DNA from 2 places in the Maricaulis sp. CAU 1757 genome. Region 2 is predicted to be linked to the other one. Evidence: predicted binding sites of a transcription regulator. Region 2 holds the regulator's gene; the other holds the start of a gene.

Region 1 (4,079 bases), on a different contig from region 2:
GCGCGAGAAACTCTCGTAATAGGCCACACGGCGCTGCGGCAGGGTGACGATGGGCTGGAGGTAAAGGTCGATGCGATTGGCCTCGAGCGCCTCGCGCACCATGGCGACACCGATATGCGATTCCGACGCGGGCAATGCGTCTTCATGGTCGAACTCGCCGTGATCGCCGCGCCGCACCATGTCTTCCAGGATGCGCATGTCGTGGACCAGGGCGTTGTCGCGCTCGATCGCTTCGGCTCGCAACTCGTCGGCGATGGCATCGAAACGCTTCTGGGCCGCCTCGAACTCCTCGGCCAGTTCCAGGTTGGCGGCCTTGAGATTGTGGATCTCGTCCTCGAGGGAACGCCGCTCCTGGGCGCGGGCCGCGGCGGAGTGGGCCAGGCTGGCAACGATGAACACGATGGCGCCCATCATCCAGGCGGTCATGGTCGGCATCAGGCCGAAGAACTCGAACCCGATGGCTGCCACGACGGCAATCATCACGTAGGTGAGCAGGATGAGCATGTTGGAGGCGCGTTGCATGGCGGGCCTTCTGGCAAAAACGAATCGTCACGCGGACTTGTCATCAAGCCTTGCCGCGTCGTGTTGTATTTCGGTTAACGAAGGTAAACCGAGCCTCCGCTTTCCCACAACTGCAGCGCGCCGCCTAGGCATAAAATAAAGCGGCCCGCCGATGGCGGGCCGCTCTACCTGGTCGTGACGACTGCAGATGCAGCGCGTCAGGAGGTCGTGTGCGGGCGCAGGACGATCTCGACCCGGCGGTTCTGGGCCCGACCGGCCGGCGTGTCATTGCTGGCGATCGGCGAGCGTTCGCCCATGCCGGCCACATAGAAGCGGTCGCGCATGACGCCCTGGGACATCAGATAGGTGGCCACGGAGGAGGCGCGGCGCTCGGACAGGCGCTGATTATACTCCGCCTCGCCGGTGGAATCGGCATGGCCGACCACATCGACATACGTGGCCGGATAGCGGTTCAGCACGTTCGAGACGTCATTGAGGATGCCGTAGAACTGCGGCGCGATCTCGGAAGAATTGGTGGCGAAGGTGACATCGCCCGGCATGATCATGCGCAGCTCGTCGCCTTCGCGACGGACGCCGACACCCGTGTCGGACAGGGCTTCGCGCATGGCCGCTTCCTGACGATCCATGTAATTGCCGACGGCACCACCAGCCAGGGCGCCGACGCCGGCGCCGATCAGGGCATTGGTGCGTCCTTCCTCGCTGTCGGAGGTATTGGTCAGATAGCCGAGAGCGGCTCCGGCCGCGGCGCCCAGCAGGACCCCGGTGCCGGTATTGTTGCGACGCACTTCGCCGGTATACGGGTCGGTGGTGGTGCAAGCGGCCATGGAAACGGCGGTCAGGGCGACCGCAGCAATGCGCAATTTCATGAATCTTCCCTCTTCGCTAGGCAACCGGGACACAAGGCCGGGCTGTGACTGGCATAATCATGCAAACATGATCACTTCCCAGATGAACGCGGGCTGACTGACTTCGTTCCCGCGGCTCTGTACTTGGACTCACAACACGGCGCAAAAATGTCGGTGCCGACCTCTTGACGGTGCCCCGGCCACCCCCTATCTGCCCGCTGTTAGCAGTCGGGCGGGGTGAGTGCTAACCACACCCCGGCTGGCTCGGAAAAACCATTGTCTCTTGCTGGAGAATAACCAAGATGACTTTTCGTCCTCTGCACGACCGAGTGCTGGTGAAGCGCGTCGAAGAAGAATCCACGACCAAGGGCGGGATCATCATTCCCGACACGGCGAAGGAAAAGCCGCAGGAAGGCGAAATCGTCGCTGTCGGCGGCGGTGCCATCAAGGAAGACGGCTCGGTCCGTCCGCTCGACGTCAAGGAAGGCGATCGCATCCTGTTCGGCAAATGGTCCGGTACGGAAGTGACGCTGAACGGCGAAGACCTCCTCATCATGAAAGAATCCGACATCCTCGGTGTGATGAGCGCCTGATCGGCCGCTCCATCCCTTTCAGATTCAATCCCTAGATAAACGGAAGCAATCTCATGGCTGCCAAAGAAGTTCACTTCTCCTCCGACGCCCGCGAGCGCATGCTGCGCGGCGTCGACATCCTCGCCAACGCCGTCAAGGTCACGCTGGGCCCGAAAGGCCGCAACGTGGTCATCGAGAAATCCTTCGGTGCCCCGCGCACCACGAAGGACGGCGTCTCGGTCGCCAAGGAAATCGAACTGGCCGACAAGTTCGAGAACATGGGCGCCCAGATGCTGCGCGAAGTCGCGTCGCGCACCAATGACGAAGCCGGTGACGGCACCACGACGGCCACGGTTCTCGGCCAGTCCATCGTGCGCGAAGGCATGAAGTCGGTTGCCGCCGGCATGAACCCGATGGACCTGAAGCGCGGCATCGACAAGGCCGTCCAGCTCGTCGTCGAGGAAATCCGCTCGATCTCGACCCCGATCAAGGGTTCCGACGAGATCGCCCAGGTCGGCACCATTTCGTCGAACGGCGAAAAGGAAATCGGCGACATGATCGCCAAGGCCATGGCCAAGGTCGGCAATGAAGGCGTGATCACGGTCGAAGAGGCCAAGTCGCTGGAAACCGAGCTGGAAGTCGTCGAAGGCATGCAGTTCGACCGCGGCTACCTGTCGCCGTACTTCATCACCGACGCCGACAAGATGCAGGCCGAGCTGGAAGAGCCCTACATCCTGCTGTTCGAGAAGAAGCTGACCTCCCTGCAGCCGATGCTGCCGATCCTGGAAAGCGTCGTGCAGTCGGGCCGTCCGCTGCTGATCATCGCGGAAGACGTCGAAGGCGAAGCGCTGGCCACCCTGGTGGTCAACAAGCTGCGCGGTGGCCTGAAGATCGCCGCCGTCAAGGCGCCGGGCTTCGGTGACCGGCGCAAGGCCATGCTGGAAGACATCGCCATCCTGACCGGTGGCCAGGTGGTGTCCGAAGACCTCGGCATCAAGCTGGAGACCGTCACCCTCGACATGCTCGGCTCGGCCAAGCGCGTCACCATCACCAAGGACGACACCACGATCGTCGACGGTGTGGGCGACAAGAACCAGATCGAAGCCCGCGTCAGCCAGATCCGTCGCCAGGCCGAAGAGTCGACCTCGGACTATGACCGCGAAAAGCTGCAGGAACGCCTCGCCAAGCTGGCCGGCGGTGTGGCCGTGATCAAGGTCGGCGGTGCCACCGAGATCGAAGTGAAAGAGAAGAAGGACCGCGTCGACGACGCCCTCAACGCGACCCGTGCGGCCGTGGAAGAAGGCATCGTGCCGGGCGGCGGCGTAGCCCTGCTGCGCGCCTCGCTGAAGCTGCGTGGCCAGGAAGGCGACAATGCCGACCAGACCCGCGGCATCCAGATCATCGCCCGCGCCCTGCAGGCGCCGATCCGTCAGATCTCGGAGAACTCCGGTGTCGAAGGTTCGATCGTCGTCGGCAAGGTGATCGAGAATGACAGCCCGACCTTCGGCTTCAACGCGCAGACCGAAGAGTATGGCGACATGCTCGAGTTCGGCGTCATCGACCCGGCCAAGGTGGTCCGTACGGCTCTGCAGGACGCGGCATCCGTCGCCTCCCTGCTGATCACCACGGAAGCCGCCATTGCCGACGCTCCGAAGAAAGAGGGCGAAGGCGCCGGCATGCCCGACATGGGCGGCATGGGCGGAATGGGCGGCATGATGTAATCATGCCGGTCCACTGACCGAACAGGGAAAGGCCCGCTCGATTGAGCGGGCCTTTTCTTTTGTGAGAATATCCGTCTCCCCGGCGCCACCGGAACAGCGACGCCAAGGTGCCATCTATTCCCCTTCCAGCCGTTCGATCTGCCGCCGCGCGTGATCGCACCAGTGGCAATTTCCGTCGCCCGGATCCATCTCCAGGGACAGGCGGTAATGCCGCAAGGCCAAGTCCACCTGTCCGGAACGGGCATAGGCCGTGGCCAAAGAATCCTGCAGATTGCCGTCGCCTGGAAAGATCCGCGTATTCCATCGCATGAGCGCGATGGCCCATTCCGTCCGGCCCTCCTCCAGTAAATGAAATCCGAGCCGATTGAAGACCCACGCCTCCTCGATTGGTCCCGCCCCGCGGGCTTCCAGCAGAGCCG
Region 2 (4,079 bases):
CGTCGAAATCGGCCTGGCTGATCGGCTTGTCCTCGGCGGTGGCCTGGATCTCGACGATGCCGCCACCGGCCGTGAGCACGTAGTTGGCGTCGGCCATGGCGCGGCGGTCTTCCTCGTATTCGAGGTCGAGACGGGCCTCGCCGTCGACGATGCCACAGGACACGGCGGCGAGCTGGCCGTGCACCGGCTCGGCCTTCAGCACACCTTCCTCGTTCAGGTAGTTGATGGCCTGCTTTAGGGCCACCCAGGCGCCGGTGATGGCCGCGGTGCGGGTACCGCCATCGGCCTGGATGACATCGCAGTCGACGGTGATCTGGCGCTCGCCGAGGGCGCCGAGATCGACCACGGCGCGCAGGGAGCGGCCGATCAGGCGCTGGATTTCCTGGGTCCGGCCGGACTGCTTGCCCGAGGCGGCCTCGCGACGCGAGCGGGTATGCGTCGAACGCGGCAACATGCCGTACTCGGCCGTCACCCAGCCCTTGCCGCCCCCGCGCAGCCACGGCGGCACATTGTCCTCGACACTGGCCGTGCACAGCACGTGGGTACCGCCGAAACGCGCCATGCAGGAGCCTTCCGCATAGGCCGAGACGCCGGTTTCAAGGCTGATTTCACGCAAGGCATCGACGGCGCGTCCATAAGGTCTCATGACAGGTTTCCTGTGGCGGGTGTGGGTTCGGCCCCACGCTCTAGCGGTCCCGCCGCCGCGCTTCAAGCGAGGTGTCCGTCGAAGGTGATTGAACGGACCGCCCGGGACGCTTAATTGAGAGCCATGTCCGAAGCCCGACCGCAATCCACCCTCGCCGCGCTGGACGCGCGCATGCGCGACATCTTCCGGGAGATCGTGGAAGCCTATCTGCGCACCGGCGAGCCGGTCGGCTCGCGCACCCTGTCGCAGTCGGGAAACTTCACCCTGTCACCCGCCTCGATCCGCAACACCATGGCGGACCTGGCCGATCTCGGCCTGCTCACGGCGCCGCATTCGAGCGCCGGCCGCATGCCCACGCATGCCGGCCTGCGCCTGTTCGTCGACGGGCTGCTGCAGGTCGGCGAGCTGAGCGAGGACGAGCGCAAGGCCATCGAGGGCAAGGTGGCGCTGTCTCGCAAGTCGACAGAGGACCTGCTGGGCGAGGCCTCGGCTCTGCTTGGCGGACTGGCCGGAGGCGCCGGCCTGGTGGTCACGCCCAAGCGTGAGGCGCCGCTGCGCCACGTGGAGTTCGTGCCGCTGTCGGCGTCCGAGGCCCTGGCCGTGCTGGTGTTCGCCGACGGCTCGGTGGAAAACCGGCTGATGCGCGTGCCCGACGGGCTGCCGCCGGTGACGCTGATCGAGGCCGGCAATTACCTGTCGGCACGGCTCAAGGGGCGCAGCCTGAGCGAGGCACGTGCGCAGATCGACCAGGAGATTGCCGAACACCGCTCGCAGCTCGACAAGGCGGCCCAGGGCCTGGTGCGCCAGGGGCTGGCCGAGTGGGCCGGCGGCGGCACTGCCGATCGCGCCCTCATCGTGCGCGGCCAGGCGCGGCTGCTGGAAAGCGTGCAGGCGGCGTCGGACCTGGAACGCGTGCGCATGCTGTTCGAGGACCTGGAACGCAAGGAAGGCCTGATCACCCTGCTGGACAAGGCCCGCGAGGCGGACGGGGTGCGCCTCTTCATCGGCGCCGAGAACCCGCTTTTCAGTCTGTCGGGTTCAAGCGTCATCGTGGCTCCCTATATGAATGCCGAGCAGGAAATCATCGGCGCGCTGGGTGTGATTGGCCCGACGCGTCTGAACTATGCGCGTGTTATCCCGTTGGTCGACTATACCGCCCGCGTGGTGGGCCAGATCCTGGATGGCGCGCGAAACCGAGAGTGAAAGACAAAGATGAGCGACACCGAGAACAAGACCGAAGACGAACTGGACGCCGGCGCCCCGAAGAATCCAGAGAGCGCCGCGGCCGCGGAACCCAAACAGGCCGAGGCCGGGTCTGACATTTCGGACCTGGCAGATGCCGGTCCGGCCCTGATCGAGCAGCTCAAGGCGGAGATTGCCGGCCTGCAGGAGGACAAGCTGCGCGCCCTGGCCGACGCCCAGAACACGCGCCGCCGGGCCGAAAAGGAAGTGGCCGACGCTCGGGCCTATTCGGTATCCAGCTTCGCCAAGGACCTGCTCGACGTCGCCGACAGCCTGTCGCGCGCGGTTTCGGCGCTTGACGAGAACGAGCTCAATGGCGCACCGCAGACGATCAAGAACCTGGTCGACGGCGTGGCCATGACCGAAAAGGCGCTGCTGTCCAAGCTGGAGCGCCACGGCATCAAGAAGGTCGACCCGCAGCCGGGCGACGCCTTCGATCCGCATGTCCACCAGGCCGTGGCCCAGATCCCGTCCGAGCAGGCGAACGGCAAGATCGCTGCCGTGATGCAGACCGGATACGTGCTCAAGGAGCGCACCCTGCGCGCCGCCATGGTCGCCGTGTCGTCGGGCCAGGCAGCGGCCGGCGGTGATGACGGTCCGTCGACGGGCGGCTCGGTCGACGTCAAGGCGTGAGCACCGGCCACGCCGGCCCATCGAGAACGCCGAACGGGCGGCTCCCAGGTCGGGTGCCGCCCGTTTTCATCGGGCCTACTTGCCGGTGATGACGAAGGTCTGGCCGTTGATGGCGCAGATATTGATCCCGTATTCCTCGAAGCGGGCGCCATCGGCAAAGTCATAGCGGAAATCGAACAGGCACTCGCCGGTCTCGCTGTGAACAGTGACCACGACCGCTTGGCCGCTGGCAATGTAGGCCGTGTCGAGAATGTTCGGGCCCCATTCCGGGCTGGATGAGGGGCCCGCGTACACCGCGACCATGTTCACCGCCGTGGCATTCTCCACGGTGAATGAGCTGGACAGGGCCTGGGAGAAGGCCACGCCGACAAAGAGAGCCGCCGACAGGCTGGACATCAAAACGCTACGGGCAAACATCTTGGGACGCTCCGGAGTGAAACTGGGGTGGCAGGACCGGCCAGGCCGACTGACCGGCGCGGACATTCTGCCTGCCCGGCCCCGCTGGCAACCGAAATCTTTCGCTCCGCGACGCCTCCCGACCGGCAGCGGCTTGACACCCTGCGCCCGAACCTGTGCCTAATCCGGAACTTGCCCGAACACGGGCCGGCGGGGAGGCCGAACATGTCGATCATCACGCAGCTCGCCGGCCTGGCGGGCACACCCGGGTTCGACGCCGAAATGGCGACCCAGGCCTACCTGGCCACGCTGGACGGGGCGGCCCGGGCGCGCTCGGACAGCTATTTCGAGGGCGGTTACTGGCTCATCCTGGTCAATGCCCTGGTCGGTCTGGGGGTCGCCTGGCTGCTCCTGGCCAGCGGGTTCGCGAAGGGATTGCGCACGCGGTTGCAGGACCGGCTGCGCTGGACCTGGCTGACCACACTCGCCTTCGCCGCGGTCTATCTCCTGGTGACCAGCCTGCTCACCCTGCCGCTGGCCCTGTATGAGGGCTTCTTCCGCGAGCATCATTACGGACTGTCGACCATGACAATGGGGGGCTGGCTGTCGGAATGGGGCATGTCCCTGGTTGTCAGCATGATCACCGGTGCGCTTTTCCTGACCCTGCTCTACGCGGTGATCCGCGCCGCCAAGGCGAGCTGGTGGATCTGGGGCACGACCCTCTCCGTCAGCTTCCTGGCCTTCCTGATTTTCGTGTCGCCGGTTTATGTCGCGCCGCTGTTCAACGACTACCAACCCATGGCGGAGGGCGAGCTGCGCGACGACATCCTGGCGCTGGCGCAGGCCAACGGCATTCCGGCTGATGATGTCTACGTGTTCGACGTGTCGCGACAGTCCAATCGCATCACCGCCAATGTCTCTGGCCTGTTCGGGACCACCCGCATCTCGCTGTCCGACACGCTGGTCGACAATACCGATCCGGACGAGGTGCTGGCCGTCATGGGGCATGAGATGGGCCATTACGCGCTCAACCATCTGTACGAGATGTTCGTCATGTTCGGCGTCGTGCTGGCGCTGGGTTTTGCCTTCACCGACTGGCTGTTCGGTTTCGTGAACCGGCGCTTCGGCCAACACTGGGGTGTGTCGGGCATTGGCGATGTCG

What was found. Region 2 encodes HrcA, which represses chaperone genes, less so after heat shock. Its sites were predicted from a motif close to GTTAGCANTCNNNNNNNNNGANTGCTAAC; they were not measured.
Region 1: a site for HrcA is predicted at 1,588-1,616, ahead of groES (co-chaperone GroES). Genes of this name have one in related genera too.

Annotation. Positions count from the first base shown of each region.
Region 1 is NZ_JBTLRI010000003.1:396,468-400,546, reverse strand. It holds gene ACXYMR_RS10925 (EAL domain-containing protein) at 1-522, opposite strand, end outside; gene ACXYMR_RS10920 (OmpA family protein) at 720-1,388, opposite strand; gene groES (co-chaperone GroES) at 1,670-1,960, shown strand; gene groL (chaperonin GroEL) at 2,014-3,660, shown strand; gene ACXYMR_RS10905 (serine hydrolase) at 3,775-4,079, opposite strand, start outside.
Region 2 is NZ_JBTLRI010000001.1:993,043-997,121, forward strand. It holds gene rph (ribonuclease PH) at 1-646, opposite strand, end outside; gene hrcA (heat-inducible transcriptional repressor HrcA) at 770-1,849, shown strand; gene ACXYMR_RS04630 (nucleotide exchange factor GrpE) at 1,859-2,521, shown strand; gene ACXYMR_RS04635 (hypothetical protein) at 2,597-2,938, opposite strand; gene ACXYMR_RS04640 (M48 family metallopeptidase) at 3,143-4,079, shown strand, end outside.